Regions from separate parts of the Alkalihalobacterium sp. APHAB7 genome, predicted to be linked through region 4. Evidence: riboswitches for the same ligand, from Rfam matches in the RefSeq annotation. Region 4 holds a riboswitch; each other region holds the start of a gene.

Evidence for each region. A riboswitch is a leader RNA that binds a small molecule or an ion and turns the genes downstream of it on or off. The one in region 4 is predicted to bind S-adenosylmethionine.
Region 1: linked by a shared signal. The riboswitch ahead of metK (methionine adenosyltransferase) and the one ahead of ACNSTQ_RS11465 (methionine biosynthesis PLP-dependent protein) in region 4 are both predicted to bind S-adenosylmethionine.
Region 2: linked by a shared signal. The riboswitch ahead of ACNSTQ_RS02030 (methionine ABC transporter ATP-binding protein) and the one ahead of ACNSTQ_RS11465 (methionine biosynthesis PLP-dependent protein) in region 4 are both predicted to bind S-adenosylmethionine.
Region 3: linked by a shared signal. The riboswitch ahead of ACNSTQ_RS03450 (homoserine dehydrogenase) and the one ahead of ACNSTQ_RS11465 (methionine biosynthesis PLP-dependent protein) in region 4 are both predicted to bind S-adenosylmethionine.

Annotation. Positions count from the first base shown of each region.
Region 1 covers NZ_JBLWFS010000005.1:148,773-150,976, reverse strand. The annotation lists gene ACNSTQ_RS07610 (hypothetical protein) at 328-771, shown strand; SAM riboswitch class I at 871-982, shown strand; gene metK (methionine adenosyltransferase) at 1,171-2,204, shown strand, end outside.
Region 2 covers NZ_JBLWFS010000001.1:466,927-469,130, reverse strand. The annotation lists gene ACNSTQ_RS02035 (methionine ABC transporter permease) at 1-15, opposite strand, end outside; gene ACNSTQ_RS02030 (methionine ABC transporter ATP-binding protein) at 8-1,030, opposite strand; SAM riboswitch class I at 1,232-1,348, opposite strand; gene ACNSTQ_RS02025 (MFS transporter) at 1,432-2,204, opposite strand, start outside.
Region 3 covers NZ_JBLWFS010000002.1:218,135-220,338, forward strand. The annotation lists gene ACNSTQ_RS03450 (homoserine dehydrogenase) at 1-1,056, opposite strand, end outside; SAM riboswitch class I at 1,241-1,352, opposite strand; gene aspS (aspartate--tRNA ligase) at 1,429-2,204, opposite strand, start outside.
Region 4 covers NZ_JBLWFS010000009.1:121,930-124,133, forward strand. The annotation lists gene metC (cystathionine beta-lyase) at 1-193, opposite strand, end outside; gene ACNSTQ_RS11465 (methionine biosynthesis PLP-dependent protein) at 210-1,316, opposite strand; SAM riboswitch class I at 1,409-1,515, opposite strand; gene ACNSTQ_RS11470 (hypothetical protein) at 1,760-1,924, opposite strand; gene prsW (glutamic-type intramembrane protease PrsW) at 1,947-2,204, opposite strand, start outside.

The DNA.
Region 1 (2,204 bases), on a different contig from region 4:
CATTTTACTAAATAGTCTATACTATTATTTCAATTTGTGTGCAAATAAGTTGAAAAATTATGTGTCTATTTATAATGGGGTCTACTATATAGGAAGTTTCTTTATAGGTTTACATCTTTAAGCGTTTTTTATAGGTATCTAATTGTTAAGCCTGTTTATATAATTGTACCATTCTTATTCGAATTCTAACTTTAAAAAAAGTTACAATATCAATTTTAACAGCTCTTTTGAAATAAGGAAGCCAGGTGGACAAAAAATTAGGACACTAATAGTGCTGTACCCTTTTTTTTTATGTTGCATAGTATAGAAGGAAAAGGAGGGAGTGCAGTGGACAGTATTTCAATAATGGACCTTGCGACCGTTTCAGCTGTCGTTGCTGCATTAGTTACGGTTGTAGGAAATGCTTTTAATATTGATAAAAAGTATCGTGCATTGCTGGCGATCGGCGTAGCCTGTCTATTATGGTTTATTCCAAGAGAATGGGGAAACGAAGTGTTAGTTGCTTTGGTAATTGGGTTAACGGCAAGTGGTGTGTACAGTCAAGTCAAACCGAGAGATAACCAAAATGAATTATTAAAAATGCAAATGCGGGAAGAAATTAGAGAAGAGCAGGATCAACAACGGCAAAATCAGATGAATTTAAGTCAAAACCAAAACATGAGTTATTATCAAAATAGTAATCAACGTCAAAACCGTCTTCCAAACCAAAGCCAAAATGTAAATCAAAATGTAAATCAAAACCATAACCAAGATATAGATACTCCTTATTAAATCCATTTTTTTATTTTGTTTTTTTTCGACTTTTTAGATGTCAACTAGCAACTGTTGACATCTTTTGCTTTGTAAGTTATGATATGTCGCGAACGGATACTCTTATCCCGAGTCGGTGGAGGGACAGGCCCGAAGAAACCCAGCAACCAACACCAGTTAAAAAAGGTGAAAAGGTGCTAACCTGCAAAGCGAATGCTTTGAAAGATAAGAGGTTAAAGGTGATAAGTCTAACCCTTTTCCTCATGAGGAAAAGGGTTTTCATGACTATACATGTCTTAAATTTTACTCACAATGGTGAGGGAATGAGTGCCGTATCAATATTTAACACATTTTAAGGGGAAGCTACTAGTATAGGATTGTATTCACTCTAAAAGATGTGTAAAAGGAGGATACTGTTAGATGGTAGAAAAGAAAAGTCGTCGCTTATTCACTTCAGAATCAGTGACAGAAGGGCATCCAGATAAAATTTGTGACCAAATTTCGGATGCAATTTTAGATGCAATCTTAACAAATGATGCGAATGCACGTGTAGCTTGTGAAACTTCAGTAACTACAGGGTTAGTACTTGTAGCTGGTGAAATCACGACAAGTACATACGTTGATATTCCGAAGATCGTTCGTGAAACGGTTCAAAATATTGGTTACACGCGAGCGAAGTATGGTTTTGATTCTGAAACATGTGCAGTATTAACTTCAATCGATGAGCAATCAGCAGATATTGCTCAAGGGGTTAACCAAGCACTTGAAGCTCGTGAAGGCCAAATGTCAGATGAAGAAATTGAAGCAATCGGTGCAGGAGACCAAGGGTTAATGTTTGGTTACGCAGATAATGAAACGGAAGAATTAATGCCGCTTCCGATTTCTTTAGCACATAAATTAGCTCGTCGCCTAACAGAAGTACGTAAAGATGAAATTCTTCCTTATTTACGTCCCGATGGAAAAACGCAAGTAACAGTGGAATATGACGAGAATGGAAAGCCTGTACGTATTGATACAATTGTTATTTCGACTCAACATCACCCTGAAGTATCGTTAGAGCAAATTCAGCGTAATCTTAAAGAGTATGTCATTAAACCGGTAGTACCAGCTGAGTTAATTGATGACGAAACAAAATACTTCATTAATCCGACGGGGCGTTTCGTAATTGGTGGACCTCAAGGAGATGCTGGTTTAACAGGGCGTAAGATTATCGTTGACACGTATGGTGGTTATGCTCGTCATGGTGGGGGAGCATTCTCAGGTAAGGATCCAACAAAAGTTGACCGTTCTGGTGCATATGCTGCTCGCTATGTAGCTAAAAATATCGTCGCTGCTGGTTTGGCAGACCGTTGTGAAGTACAACTTGCTTATGCCATTGGTGTCGCACAACCAGTATCTATCGCTGTTGATACGTTTGGAACAGGCAAAGTATCAGAAGAAGTATTAGTCGTACT
Region 2 (2,204 bases), on a different contig from region 4:
CCATTCATTAAACATGATCGATCACCTCCACTTGTACTCCTTCTTCACGAATGAAAGCAATCGCACGATCAATTTCTACGACATCTCCATCAATCTGGATAAACAGTGTTCCGTATGCCCCTTCTTGCGTCTGCGAAATTTTACCTTGTAGAATATTTACTTCTATATCAAACTTCCGAATGATTTTCGTAATGAGGGGCTTTTCCGTCTCTTCCCCTATAAAACTTAATTGAACGACTTTTCCTGATTCATCTTCAATAATATGAGAGATCGTGTCCTTCGTTTCCTCTGGATCTGTTACCTGTTTTACAAATTGTTTTGTAATTCCAGCTTGCGGGTTTTTAAATACATTCAGAACAGGCCCCATCTCAACGACTTTACCTGCTTCCATTACAGCGACACGATGACAAATCTTTCGAATGACATGCATCTCGTGTGTAATGAGTACGATCGTTAAGCCAAGTTTTTTATTGATATCTACGAGTAATTCTAGGATCGAATCGGTTGTTTTCGGGTCTAATGCCGAAGTTGCTTCATCACAAAGGAGAACTTTCGGATTGTTCGCAAGCGCTCTAGCAATTCCAACCCGTTGCTTCTGTCCACCACTGAGCTGAGAAGGATACGATCCCCCTCTTCCTTCAAGACCGACAAGTTTAATTAATTCATCGACTCGTTTTTGACGTTCTTCTTTTGGCACACCTGCAATCTCTAGAGGAAATCCAATATTTTCTCTAACAGTCCTCGACCACAATAAGTTAAAGTGTTGAAAAATCATACTAATTTCTTGTCTTGCTTTACGTAGAGACTTTCCTTTTAACGACGAAAGCTCTTTACCTGCAACGGTAACGGTTCCTTCTGTTGGGCGTTCGAGACTGTTCAACATACGAATTAACGTACTTTTTCCAGCACCACTATAACCGATAATTCCAAATATTTCGCCTTCTTTAATTTCTAAATCTACACGGTCGACCGCTGTAACAACGCCGTCTTTCGTTTTAAACAGTTTCCGTATGCCACTTAAATGAATCATGGTGCCCTCCTAATAATTATTTCTCTCTCCTATGTTATTTATCTCTATTTTTCCTATTTGTTTACTCGTATTAATGCCGACAACAACCTTCAACACTACGTCTTCTTACGTCATTGTTAAAGTTTAATTGCTGGGACTAATAAAAAAAACCTTCCCGTCATAGATGAACAGAAAGGTTTAGTCACAATGTTAGTGTCCTTTCTCTCATCTTTCAAGGCATTTCACCTTGCAGGATTTAGCACCTTTCTTAACACAATTCATGTTTTCAAAGGTTGCCGGGTTTCTTCGGGCCAGTCCCTCCACCACTCTAGATAAGAGCTTGCAGCTATTAAATTACTTTAATCAATGAAAGAATAATAACATGTGTCGAATTTTGTTGTCAATAGATTTTAAATAAATGATTATTTAACTTTTCTAAATACTAAATAAAAGTAAACCGAACCAATCAAATATAAACAACCTGTAATGGTAAAAACGATAGCATATCCGTGATACGCCCCGTACATCATAACAAGTGTCATCGAAACAGGCCCCATGACTGCCCAACCGAGCTGGAATACCATTTGCCCAACTGAGTTCGCTAACCCCTTAATCGAGTCATCTACACTTCTCATCATTAGTGACATCTGAATAGGGTTCCCGGCATTCATTAAGGCTTGACGGAAAAGGAAACCAATAACGGCCAACCATAAATTTTCTGTATAAGCTGTAAGTAAAAGGAAAGGTAACGATGCTAATTGTAAAATAACTACCGCACGAACTTCACCAAAACGTTTTACAACAGCAGGACCGATCATAAACGCAACGGCTGTCATCGCTTGACCTAAAGATAAGATAATACCGACAAGTGATTTGCTAATTTCAAAGCGGTCTGTAAAATATATGTTCAAATACGGAATAACAAGACCGGAACCAAAGCCAATAATTAACTGCGCAATGGCAAAAAGAGCGATCATTTTAAGCCCGGACTTTTGTGTTTTAAAGATATTTTTAAATGAACTTGCTGCTGTTTTTTCGGTCTTAAGTTTTCTTTCTTCGTTAATCTTCATAATTGGAATGAGAGATGTAAAGAAAAATATGGACCCGACGAGCAATGTAATTCGTACACTCCACAACGCACTAAGCGAAAATAATGCCTGTAAGACATCACTTAACGTACCACCTAATGCATTCC
Region 3 (2,204 bases), on a different contig from region 4:
AGTATTCAATTGTTGCTTTTCTAGATCGGAAACAAAGACAATAACACTCATTCCATCGTTGGCTGTTTCGTTAAATTGTTGCCTTAAGGGACGACTAAACCCTTGAAATTGCTCATGTAGAACAAAATCTTCTACCATACTGTTAGCTGTTGCATCCTTTCCTGCACCTGGACCACACATCGTAATACGATCAATTGTTTCACCGTCAATACAAACACCGTTCGTAACACCGTTCACATTATAGAGTGGATGATCTTTTGCCACGAATGAAGGCGATACAAATCCACGAATCACTCCATTTTCGATAGATGTTTTGGCAATCAATTTTATGGCTAATTCATTTCTTTCCGCAAAATTAATGGCTTCCTCCTCAATGACACTAATTCCTTTACAGGAAAAGTTAGTTTCATTTGGCCATGAGTTAAAGGCCAGACGACTTAAAATTTGGATTTTATATAGAGCATCATATCCTTCAATATCATCTGTAGGATCAGCCTCGGCATAACCTAACTCTTTCGCTTCAGCTAACACATCAGCAAACGTTCGATTTTTTTCTTTCATTTCCGTTAAAATATAATTTGTTGTCCCATTTAAAATTCCGGTCACAGAATGAATAGGTGTTGTAGAAAATAACGTTTTGAAGCTATTTACTATTGGTATTCCACCGCCAACAGCTGCTTCAACCCCTAAGTAAACATTGTAATGGCCAGCAAGCTCTTCAAGCTCTTTACCGTGCTTAGCAATTAATTCTTTGTTTGCTGTAATAATCGATGTACCTGATTGCATGAGCTTCACAATATAACCTTTAGCGGGCTCAACTCCACCAATTGCTTCAAATACAACATCGTACTGTTGATTAAAAAACTCATTTGGATCACTTGTTATAAGTGCATTTACATGCGTATAACCACGATCTTTTGTATCGTCTTTCACTAGAATTTTTGTCACCTGAACCTCATTTTGAAAAATGGTCTGTAGTTCTTCTTTTGAATTCAGTAACCGCTCATAAATACCAGAACCGACTGTTCCGAAACCGATAACCCCAACATGTAACATCCCAAGCTCCTCCTTATATAAAACACTTTTTTACTCCTTAGTTAACTCCTCCACACTGCCGTTCATTTTTATTACTTGGTTCTGGCTGTATTGTTTAAACAGCTACCCGAACTAGTTTATTTTTTTATGTGTACACAAATAAAAAAACCTCTCCGATAAGGGAAAGGTTTTTTTAAAACGCCTCCACTTATCTTCCAGAGCAATCGCTCTGCTGAAATTAGCACCTTTGTTTGTCTGGCATACAAACCGGTTGCCGGGCGTCATCGGGTCAGTCCCTCAGCCTCTCGTGATAAGTTTTATTTTTGCAATTAATTTTTGAATTTTAATAGTTATGATTATAATGCGACTATTCTATTTTTGTCAACTTAAAGTTTAGACTTGAACTTTCTTTTCTTCCTCTTTTTTCGGAACAATAGATAAGTTCAGCTCACGTAATTGTGCCTCACTAACCGAACTTGGTGCATTTGTTAATAAACAACTTGCACTTGCAGTCTTAGGGAAAGCAATTGTATCACGTAAGTTGCTACGGCCTGCTAAAAGCATAACGAGGCGATCTAGTCCTAACGCAATACCTCCGTGTGGTGGTGTACCATATTCAAAGGCATCTAAAAGGAAACCAAATTGTTCTTTTGCTTCTTCTTCAGAAAAACCAAGAGCAGTGAACATTTTTTCTTGTACATCACGTTGATAAATACGCTGGGAGCCTCCACCAAGCTCATATCCATTTAACACAAGATCATATGCTTCTGCACGTACTCGACCTGGATCTGTATCGAGCAAATGTAGATCTTCTGTTTTTGGACTAGTAAATGGGTGGTGAAGAGCGACGTACCGATTAGCATCTTCATCAAATTCAACAAGTGGGAAATCAACCACCCATAAGAAATTGAATTTAGATTTGTCTATTAAGTCTAAGTCTTTACCAAATTTAAGACGAAGTGCACCTAAGCTATCATACACAACTTGTTTCTTATCAGCAGCAAAGAATAATAAATCACCGGGTTCAGCATTCATCGCTTCACGCATGCCGGCAACCTCTTCCTCGTTTAGGAATTTTGCAATTGGCCCTTTTAACTCGTTTTCTTCAACTTTCAGCCAAGCTAGACCTTTTGCACCGTAAATGGCTACAAAATGTGCTAAGTCATCGA
Region 4 (2,204 bases):
CGGCAATCGTTTCTTCTAACGCCGCACGAGTGGGGTTTCCTGAACGACCATAGTCAAACGTTCCAAATTGATCAAAATCAAATTGATGAAAAGTGGAAGCATGTTGAATTGGTACACTTACAGCTCCTGTCTCCTTATCGACTTTTTGATTGTTATGAAGCAAGCGTGTTTGAAAAGAAAATTGTTCACTCATTTTTTTTACATCCCCTCTATGAATTTACATGGTTAAAGGCCTGATCTAAGTCGTGGATAAGATCTTGGCAATTTTCAATTCCTACTGAGAAACGCAATAAACGGTCACACACCCCGTTTGCATTTCGCACCTCTACCGGCATATCCGCGTGGGTTTGTGTCGTCGGATACGTCATTAAGCTTTCAACTCCTCCAAGACTCTCGGCAAACGAGATTAACTTTAATTGCTGTAAGAACGGATTCACCCATTTTGCCTCTTTAATACGAAAAGAAAGCATTCCACCGCGTCCAGGATATAGAACTTCAGTTACTGCAGGATGTTCTTCTAAATAAACAGCTATTTCACGTGCATTTTTTTGATGTTGCTCCATCCGTAGAGTTAATGTCTTCATTCCTCGTATGAGTAACCACGAATCAAATGGGCTTAAAATAGCTCCTATGCCATTGTGGTAATAGGCAATTCGTTCACAAAGCTCTTCACCTTTAGCAACAATCAATCCTGCAATCACATCATTATGTCCGCCTAAGTATTTAGAAGCACTATGAATGACAATATGAGCACCATCATTTATCGGTTGCTGTAATAGAGGTGTATAAAACGTGTTATCGACAATTAATAGCAAATTATTTTTTTTAGCCATTTGGCCTAGCGCTGATAAATCAGCTTCTTGCATTAACGGGTTAGTTGGACTTTCTATAAATAACGCTTTCGTCTTTTCAGTGATTAATTGTTCAAATTCTTCTAGGTTTCTTGGGTCTCCATAAACAAATGACAGCCCCCAATTTTTCCACCCATTTTCAAACAAACGATACGTCCCACCGTATAAATCACTTGATGCCAAGATTTCATCTCCTAGCTCAAATAAAGAAAGCACGGTTTGTATGGCAGCCATACCCGAACTACAGGCAAACCCTTGATCACCTGCCTCGAGTTGAGCAATTGCTTTTTCTAACACCAACCTTGTTGGATTTCCTGTTCTTGAATAATCAAAACCAGTTGATTCCCCAATTCCGGTATGGCGGTAGGCTGTTGAAAAATAAACAGGAGTGTTGATTGTACCTGTATGTTCATCTTGCCTGTTCCCAATTTGTACCAGTTTTGTTTCTAGCTGCTCTTTATTCATCGTACCTCTCCTCTACTCTTATCAATGCAAAAAACCTTCCTCTTATAAATTAAGAAGAAGGTTAAGAATACAATTTCTTTTGGTTAAACTTCTTCTTATCTATCAAGCTATCGCTTGCTGGAATTAGCACCTGACTGTATAAATACAGCTGGTTGCTGAGACTTCACCGGGCCATTCCCTCCGTCTCTCTTGATAAGAAAATCAATTTTCAATTTTCAATTTTCACTTGTTATTAAATTACATGAATTGCGCGAAAAAAGCAATAGGTTTTATATGAATTACTTTATTTATTTCAAGAGGTCCTTCCGCTTTTCTTTTTGTCTAGCTCTAGGGGCCATCGGCTCGAGGTCACTTCGGCCCATCAAACGTGTCCAAAACCGGGACACTTTTTGTTGGTCCTCCAGCGCTTGTCGCCGATAAGCAGGCCCCTTCCGCTTTTCTTTTTATTCAGGGGTTACATCTATTTGTAAGTCATCTTCATTACCACAGACGCAACGTATAAACCCTGTTTCATAGTTACCGTCTTTTGCTCGGCTTCCTCGAAGAATAAACTTTTCACCACATTTTTGACAACGAATTACGACACGATATCTTGTGTTTTCAGTCATATTTACACCCCTAACACTCGATCTAGTTTGCCACTTTCACCTTGTGTATACTAAACGTCCAAAGGCCAATCATAAATAAAAGCATCGTAATGTGAATATATCTGTCCATTGTTAATAATATTAAATCATAGCTTCCGTGAAGTAAAATGGGAAGAAATAAAGAAAGGAGTACAAAACGATTACGCCGCTTTTTTGAAAACTTCGCTTTCCCCAGATAATATCCCATAATTACACCAAACAACGCATGGCTACTTACAGGAAATAACGCTCTAAGCCAAGC